Regions from separate parts of the Dietzia sp. CH92 genome, predicted to be linked through region 2. Evidence: predicted binding sites of a transcription regulator. Region 2 holds the regulator's gene; the other holds the start of a gene.

Evidence for each region. The regulator LexA, encoded in region 2, represses DNA repair genes until DNA is damaged. The targets are predictions, from matches to a motif close to CGAACANNTGTTCG.
Region 1: RWK90_RS14340 (DUF222 domain-containing protein) is a predicted target of LexA. The motif match lies at 2,684-2,697, and genes of this name have one in related genera.

The regions. Positions count from the first base shown of each region.
Region 1 is NZ_JAVHXC010000007.1:80,655-85,083, forward strand. It holds gene RWK90_RS14320 (helix-turn-helix transcriptional regulator) at 1-32, shown strand, start outside; gene RWK90_RS14325 (hypothetical protein) at 29-205, shown strand; gene RWK90_RS14330 (MsnO8 family LLM class oxidoreductase) at 288-1,283, shown strand; gene fbaA (class II fructose-bisphosphate aldolase) at 1,511-2,548, shown strand; gene RWK90_RS14340 (DUF222 domain-containing protein) at 2,731-4,287, shown strand; gene RWK90_RS14345 (hypothetical protein) at 4,374-4,429, opposite strand, start outside.
Region 2 is NZ_JAVHXC010000001.1:293,978-298,406, reverse strand. It holds gene dapF (diaminopimelate epimerase) at 1-578, shown strand, start outside; gene hflX (GTPase HflX) at 593-2,044, shown strand; gene lexA (transcriptional repressor LexA) at 2,119-2,787, opposite strand; gene RWK90_RS01420 (hypothetical protein) at 3,322-3,465, shown strand; gene nrdR (transcriptional regulator NrdR) at 3,577-4,032, shown strand; gene hrpA (ATP-dependent RNA helicase HrpA) at 4,103-4,429, opposite strand, start outside.

The DNA of each region.
Region 1 (4,429 bases), on a different contig from region 2:
ACCTGCTGGAATGGGTGGAGGACGAGGAATGAGGCGCGCGGTGCGGTTCGCCGCGGCGTTGGCCGTCGTCCTGGCGTTGCTCGCGCTCGGCGGCGCGGCGATTGTCCTCGGCGAGGCCGACGATTCCCCGGGGCTGCAGGGGATCGGCGTGCTGGTCGTCATCGCGGCCGCGGTCGGCGCGCTGCGCTGGCGAGGGGTGGATTAGGGCGCGGGTCCCGGGGCTGGGCCCCTCGCTGGTCGCGGGCTGGGTCCCGCCTCGTTTCCCGCCCCGGCGCTACGGTGGGGGCGTGGCACCCACCGATCTGCCGGACACCCTCCGGTTGTCCCTGCTGGATCGGTCCCGGACCCGTCACGGCGAGTCCCACGCCTCGGCGGTCGAGTCGACACTCCGGCGCGCCGAACACGCCGACCGCCTGGGGCTGCACCGCTACTGGACCGCCGAACACCACGCGGTGCCCGGCATCGCGAGTGGCAGCCCGCCGCTGCTCATCGCGGCCGCTGCCGCCCGCACCGAGCGCATCCGCCTGGGTTCCGGCGGGGTGATGCTGCCCAACCACCGACCAATCGTCGTCGCGGAGCAGTTCGCCACGCTCGAGGCGATGCACCCGGGTCGCATCGACCTCGGCGTCGGCCGCTCGCTCGGGTTCACCGCTCCGGTCCGCGAGGCGCTCGGCGTCAGTAGGTACGACACCGACGATTTCGGGCGCGACATCCTCGCCGTGCGGGACTTCCTCCACGGGTGGGGGCCGGTCACCGCGTTGCCGGTCGTGGACAACCCGCCGCCGGTGTTCGTCCTGGCGACCGGCCGCGGTCTCGAGGTCGCCGCGCGCGCCGGGCTGCCGGTGGTCGTGGGGGGACCGCGGTTGTTGGCCGACCCCACCCCGCTCGAGAGGTACCGCGAGTCGTTCGTCCCCGGCGATCGGGCGGCGGCGCCCTATGTGGTGGTGAGTCTCGAGGTGATGATCGCCGACTCGACCGCCGCCGCGCGGGAACTGCTGCTGCCGGAGGCGTGGGCGATGGCGGAGTCCCGCGAGACCGGGGCCTTCGGCCCGCTGCGGTCGGTCGAGGAGGTGCTGGACCGGAAGTTCCGACCCCAGCAGCTGCGGCGGATGGAGGAGTGGATGGGCACCGCCGTCCACGGTGACGCCGAGAAGGTGGCGGCGGACCTCGCGGCGCTGGTCGAGCGGACGGGCGCCGACGAGATCATGGCGTCCACGTCGACGTTTGACCGTGACGCGCTGGCCCGGGCCGACGCCGCGTTCGCCGACCTGCTCCGGGCGTGATCGGCTGGGCCGGAGGGGCGCGGCGGTCCGGTGGGGCGCGGCGGCCCGGAGGATGGCCAGGGTCGCGCGGCGGGCCCGATATCGCCCTGTCGAGGGAGGTGCCGCGCGGCTCGCGGGTGCGCGAGGTGGGGCTGGCCTAGGCTGGAGGGGTGCGCCCGGCCGTCGCAGGCGGCCCCGGCGCCCAGACTGATGCCAGTCGCACGGAACGACATACCGGAGGAGAACACATGCCCATCGCAACTCCCGAACAGTACAAGGACATGCTCGACCGAGCCCGCCGGGAGGGTTTCGCGTACCCCGCGATCAACTGCACCTCCTCGGAGACCATCAACGCGGCCATCAAGGGCTTCGCGGACGCGGGTTCCGACGGCATCATCCAGTTCTCCACCGGTGGTTCCGAGTTCGGCTCCGGCCTGAACGTCAAGGACATGGTCACCGGCGCGGTGGCCCTGGCGGAGTTCGCCCACGTGGTGGCGGCGAAGTACGACATCCTCGTCGCGCTGCACACCGACCACTGCCCCGAGGACAAGCTGGACACGTTCGTGCGCCCGCTCATCGAGATCTCGCAGGAGCGCGTCGACCGCGGCGAGAACCCGCTGTTCCAGTCGCACATGTGGGACGGCTCGGCCACCCCGCTCGACCGCAACCTCGAGATCGCCAAGGAGCTCCTCGAGAAGACGGCCAACGCCAAGCAGATCCTCGAGATCGAGATCGGCGTCGTCGGCGGCGAGGAGGACGGCGTCGAGAACGAGATCAACGAGAAGCTCTACACCACGCGTGAGGACTTCGAGGCCACCATCGACGCCCTCGGCGCCGGCAACACGGGTCAGCGCTACCTGCTGGCCGCCACCTTCGGCAACGTCCACGGCGTCTACAAGCCGGGCAACGTCAAGCTCAAGCCCGAGGTGCTGAAGATGGGCCAGGAGGTCGCGGTCGAGAAGCTGGGCCTGAACAAGGGTGACCTGCCCTTCGACTTCGTCTTCCACGGCGGCTCCGGCTCGGCCAAGAGCGAGATCGAGGAGGCCCTGAGCTACGGCGTCATCAAGATGAACGTCGACACCGACACCCAGTACGCCTTCACGCGTCCCGTCGCCGCGCACATGTTCTCCAACTACGACGGCGTCCTCAAGGTCGACGGCGAGGTCGGCAACAAGAAGACCTACGACCCCCGGTCGTACCTGAAGAAGGCCGAGCAGTCGATGTCCGAGCGCGTCGTCGAGGCGTGCAACGACCTGAAGTCGGCCGGCAAGTCCCAGGGCGCCTGACGCCCCTCCGCGCGCTCGCGCACACGCGTCATCAGCGGCGTCCCTCCCGGGTGGAGGGGCGCCGCTGACGTCCACGGGCGTGGTGAACGGCGGGCATATCGAACTCTTGTGCGATCACCGCGGCATTGGTATAATCGACCACAAGTTCGAAATAGTTGCAGCGCGGGCGGGGGGTGACCGGGGTGGATACGACGACGACGAGGGTGTTCGGCCTCGGGGCGCTGCGCGCGGTGGACGAGCCGTTGGAGTCGTTGGACGCCTCGGCGCTCAGCGACGTGGCGCGGTCGGCGACCCTGGCGCAGAACCTGGCCGGGGCGACCCGGCTCCACGCCGCGCACTTGCTGGTCGAGAGCTTCAAGGCTCTGGATGAGGCCACCCACGGCGAGCCCGGTACCGATACCCGTCCCGCGCACGCCCGCCTGGACCCGGCCGACCGGGCCCGCCACCACCTGAGCGCGGCGCTGGCGATGACCGGCTGGCACGCCGGCCACCTGGTCACCGCCGGCGTCCAGATCCACACGCGCCTGCCGCGCCTGCGCGAGGCCGTCGAACGCGGCCTACTGCCCGAGCAGTTGGCCATCGACGCCGCCTGCCGCCTGGCCCAGATCCCCGACGGCATCATCGGTGGCGTCGAATCCGATGTCGTGGCCCGCTTGACCGGCGACCTGGCCGGCGGGCACCGGCCCAGCCGCACCGCCCTGGACGACGCCGTCGACGCCTCCCGCGAGCGCCACGACCCTGCAGGGGCCGGCGATGCCGTCGACGCGGCCGCCGAGAAACGCACCGTCAGATTCCGGCCCGAGCGCGACGGCATGACCAGCATGTGGGCGCACTTGCCCTCCGGGGACGCCGAGAAACTGCGCCGCCGCATCGACGCCGCCGCCCGCGCCGCCGCCGAGACCGGCCATCCCCGCACCCGCGACCAACTCCGCGCCGACGCCCTGGTCGCCCTCGGCGATCCCAACACCACCGAGATCGCCGACCCCCTGCCCGACCACCCCGGCGACGACGGCGCGACCGGCCCGGCCACCGCAGGCAGCACCGAGGCCGCCGACGCCGCGGCCGATCGTGCGCCGCTGGGTGTCTCGTGGGGCACCGACCAGCCGATCCGCATCTCCGTGGTCAACAGCATCACCCAGGGTCTGCCCAACCGGGTGGAGTTCGTCACCGGCGCCTACGCCAGCTTCGACTGGCTCTGCGAAGAACTACTTTCCGGCGGCGACGCCACAATCCGGTTCGAACTGGTCGACCCCCAACCCGGCACCGAGGACAGCCCCGAGGCGGCGTTGAAGTACCGCGTCAGCCCCGCCCTGGCCGAACGGATCCGGCTACGCGACGGCACCTGCCGCCACCCCGGCTGCACGGTCGACGCCCACGACTGTGAGATCGACCATGTCATCGCCTTCGACCACCAACGCCCCGACCTGGGCGGACCCACCGCCGAATGGAACCTGGTGTGCCTGTGTCGCAAACACCATCGGGAGAAAACCTTCGGCCACTGCGCCTACCGACCCGGCCCCCTCGGGGAGCTGACCATCATCACCGAAACCGGCCACGAACACCGCACCCTGCCCCACGGCCCCCTGGCCCAGGCCCGCGACCGCATCCTCGACCACGCCTGGCGCCAACACCTCGACCGCCTCATCACCGACGACGGCCACCTGACCAACCCACCCGGCATCGACCGCACCCTCCGCACCCGCAACCGCGGCCGCAACAACCGGGACGAAGCGGGCTAGTGAACGCGGCCCCGGTGACCTCGGCGACCTCGGTGCCCCCGGTGGCCCCGGCGACCCCGGCGGCTGCCGTGACCAGGCCGGGATGGTCAGCCCGGCTGCTGGCCCTCCGGGACCGAACCCATCCCCACGCCGGGCTGGCAGA
Region 2 (4,429 bases):
CCGGCACGATCCCGGTCGGCACCCGTTCCGGGCCGCGGCCCGCGACGGTCGCCTCGCACGCGGGCGGCACCGCCGTGGTCCGGGTCGACATGGGCGAGCCCCGGCTACTCGGCCTCTCCTCGGCTGAACTCGGGGGCCGGACCTTCGCCGGCGTCGCGGTCGACATGGGCAATCCCCACCTGGCCTGCATCGTCCCGGGGCTCGACGCCGCGGCCCTCGCCGCCCTGCCGGTGGGGGACCCGCCGGTGTTCGACCGCGAGTTCTTCCCACACGGTGTGAACGTGGAGATCGCCACCCCGCTGTCTGCGGGAAGGGTGACGATGCGTGTTCACGAGCGGGGGGCGGGGGAGACGATGTCGTGCGGCACCGGCATCGTGGCCACGGCTGTCGCCGCCCTCGCCGACGCCGGACGGGGCACGGGCGAGGTCGTCGTGTCGGTTCCCGGCGGCGAGGTCGAGGTGACCGTCCGCGACGGGGGGTCGACCCTGACGGGCCCGTCGGCACTCGTCGCTGACGGCCGTTTCCGCGGCGGCGCGTATCACACGCCCGCTCCCACGACGCGATCGGCCCGGATGTGAGATGATGTCAGCGAATGACTATTGATCACACGGCCGCTGACCGGCCGACACGAGACCTCGACCCCTCTATCGGCGAACTGCAGCTCGAGGAGAGATCCTCGCTGCGCCGGGTGGCGGGCCTGTCCACCGAACTCCAGGACGTCAACGACGCCGAATACCGCCAGCTCCGCCTGGAGAGGGTCGTGCTGGTGGGGGTGTGGACCGAAGGGTCCGCCGCCCAGGCCGACGCCGCCATGGCCGAACTCGCGCAATTGGCCGAGACGGCGGGCTCGGAGGTCTGCGACGCGCTCATCCAGCGCCGGGACAAGCCGGACGCCGCGACGTTCATCGGCTCGGGCAAGGTGAGCGTCCTCAAGGACGTCATCGCCGCGACCGGTGCCGACACCGTCATCTGCGACGGCGAACTCACCCCCGGCCAGCTGCTCGCGCTGGAGAAGGCGGTCAACGTCAAGGTCATCGACCGCACGGCGTTGATCCTCGACATCTTCGCCCAGCATGCGACCAGCCGTGAGGGCAAGGCGCAGGTCTCCCTGGCCCAGATGGAGTACATGCTCCCGCGCCTCCGTGGGTGGGGCGAATCGCTGTCCCGGCAGGCCGGCGGCCGGGCCGGGAGCAACGGCGGTGTCGGTCTGCGTGGCCCGGGTGAGACCAAGATCGAGACGGACCGGCGACGGATCCGCGAACGGATGGCGAAGCTGCGGCGCGAGATCAAGGGGATGAAGCAGTCCCGTGACACCAAGCGCTACCGCCGGCGTGCCACGCCGGTGCCGTCCATCGCGATCGCCGGCTACACCAATGCGGGCAAGTCGAGCCTGCTGAACAGGATCACCGGCGCCGGTGTCCTCGTCCAGAACGCGCTGTTCGCCACTCTCGATCCCACCACCCGTCGGGCCGATCTCCCGGACGGGCGGTCGGTGGTGTTCACGGATACGGTCGGGTTCGTCCGTCATCTGCCGACCCAGCTGGTCGAGGCGTTCCGCTCCACTCTGGAGGAGGTGGTCGATTCCGAGCTGTTGCTCCACGTGGTGGACGGATCGGACGCGTTCCCCCTCCGTCAGATCGAGGCGGTCCGCAAGGTGGTCAACGAGGTGGTCGAGGAGCAGAACGCCGAGCGGCCGCGCGAACTACTGGTCATCAACAAGATCGACGCCGCCGACCCGGTGGTGCTCGCCGAACTCCACCACGCCCTGCCGGACGCGGTGTTCGTGTCCGCGGCGACGGGTCAGGGCGTCGACGAACTGCTCGAGCGGATCATGCAGATCGTGGCATCCGGAGACACCGAGCTCACCCTCGAGATCCCGTACACCCGCGGTGACCTCGTGGCGCGCGTGCACGGGGAGGGTGCGGTGGTGGAGGAGGAACATTCCGCACGGGGAACGCGTCTGGTGGTGCGGCTACCCGCCTCGGTCGCCGGTGAGCTCCGGGAGTTCGTCATCGACGACGATCCCCGCGACGGCGCCGCCTGACCGGGCGACCCGACACGACCGCGCCGCCTGACCCACTGCGGGTCAGGCGGCGCAGTCGTCGCCAGGCCGGGGCGTCAGAGCTTGCGGAAGACCGTGACCACCTTGCCGAGGATCGTCGCGTGCTCGCCCGGGATCGGACTGAAAGACGGGTTGTGGGGGAGCAGCCACACCCCGGTGGAGTCCTTGCGGAACGTCTTCACGGTGGCCTCACCGTCGATCATCGCGGCGACGATCTCGCCGTTGTCGGCCACGTTCTGACGACGCACCACGACGTAGTCACCGTCGCAGATCGCCGCATCGATCATCGACTCGCCGACGACCCGGAGCATGAACAGGTCCCCGGTTCCGACGAGATCGGACGGCAGCGGGAAGACCTCCTCCACGGCCTGCTCGGCGAGGATGGGACCGCCGGCCGCGATCCGACCGAGAACAGGGACGTACACCGGCTCGACGGCCCCGCTGGGTCGCCTCACCTCGCTGGTCGGCGAACGCCTGCCCCGGCCCTTCTGCCCGGGCACCCCGTGTACGTCGACGGCACGGGGCTTGTGCGGGTCCCGCGTCAGGAAACCCTTCTTCTCGAGGGTGCGCAGCTGGTGCGCGACCGACGACGTCGACTGTAGGCCCACGGCGTCACCGATCTCGCGGATGCTCGGTGGATAGCCCCGCTCCTTGACCGTGTCGTGGATGTGTAGCAGCACGCTCTTCTGGCGGTCGGTCAGTGAGTCGAAGTCGGGCTTCGGCATCTCGGGTCCCTTCGGCGAATGATTGTTCGACGCTGTCATCTGTGTACACCCTAACGCCCTCGAGCGGTGAGCGCCACACACATGTTCGAAGAATTCGCACCGGGAATCGTGACTGTGTCGGACCCGCGTGGTACAACTCTAGTCACGTTCGGATTCGAACAGATGTACAAAGTTGGCCATACGGATGTGCGAACGGACTTCGCACACCGTATCGATCAGGGAGTGGACATGACCATTCTGGAACTGCACTCGCACACTGATTCCACGATGCGGTGGACCGGGGTCTGTGAAGGTGACCACCACCCGTCCGGCCAGCCCGCGGACGACGTCCGGGCGGATGCCGCTCGAACCGCGGATCGGCAGGTTCGCGGGCGGACCGCCGGAGGGCTGGCGGGGCGGCCGACGGGTCGTCGGGACGCCGCCTCACCGACGCGTGGCGCCCGCGGTGGCCGCGGGACCGTGGTCGGCACCGCTCCGTCCCGGACTCCGTCCCCGCGGCGGTCCGCGCAGGCCCGCCCGGTATCCGCCGAGGGCGTGCGCGCATGTCGGATCGAGTCGTCGGCTCCGGCCGGGGTGGTCGACGATGTACCCGCGTGGGCGCTCCTGGCCTGCGGTGTCGTGGTCGGGGTGATCGTGCTGCTGGCCGTCGCGTTCCTCGGCGGGCCCGCCTACGCGTGACCGGCACACCGGCCTCCTAGAATGAGTCGGGGACGGTGGTCAACCGTCCCCGCGTCCCGTGGGCCACGACCCGGGAGGCGTGACGTCCGGTCGACGAAGGGCCACACGGGAATGTACTGCCCTACATGCCACAACGAGGACTCCCGGGTGATCGACTCACGATCGGTCGACGAGGGCCAGGCCATCCGGCGCCGCCGGGAATGCCCGGAGTGCGGGCATCGCTTCACCACCCTCGAGACCCCGCTGCTCACCGTACTCAAACGCAATGGTGTCACCGAGGCCTTCAGCCGGGACAAGGTCGTCCGGGGCGTGCGCCGCGCCTGCCAGGGCAGGTCTGTGGACGAGGACGCTCTGCGGCGCCTCGCCCAGCGGGTCGAGGACGCCGTCCGCGCGCGCGGTGCCTCGGAGGTTCCCGCGCACGAGATCGGCCTCGCGATCCTCGGCCCCCTCCAAGACCTCGACGAGGTCGCCTACCTGCGATTCGCCTCCGTCTACAAGCAGTTCAGTTCCGCCGACGACTTCGAACGCGAAATCGTGGCACTGAAGGAACGACGCGCGAACCGCTGACACGAGGCGGGCTCACCGACCGCTGGACGCGGCCGACGAGCCACCCGGCCCCCGTCGCCGAACCAGGCCGTCAACGCCGCGCCCGCGGAGCGAGCGCCGACGCCACGGCCTTGTCGATCCTCTCGGCCGACACCGGGCGGGCCGTCCCGAGCGACTGGGCGAACAAGCCCACCCGGTACTCCGCCAACAACCACCGCAGTTCCCGGGCCGCCCGTGCACCACCGGGCCGCCTGCGCAGGGCGACGCACGCCTCCTCCACGGTCTCCTCCGAGCGCGCCAGCTTCTCCGTCAACTCGCGATGACGCCCCGGGGACTTCTGTGCCATATCGAGCCGGGCACCCACGGCTCTCACATGACGCTCCAGATGCGGCAGCACATCCGCCGGATGACGCGCCAG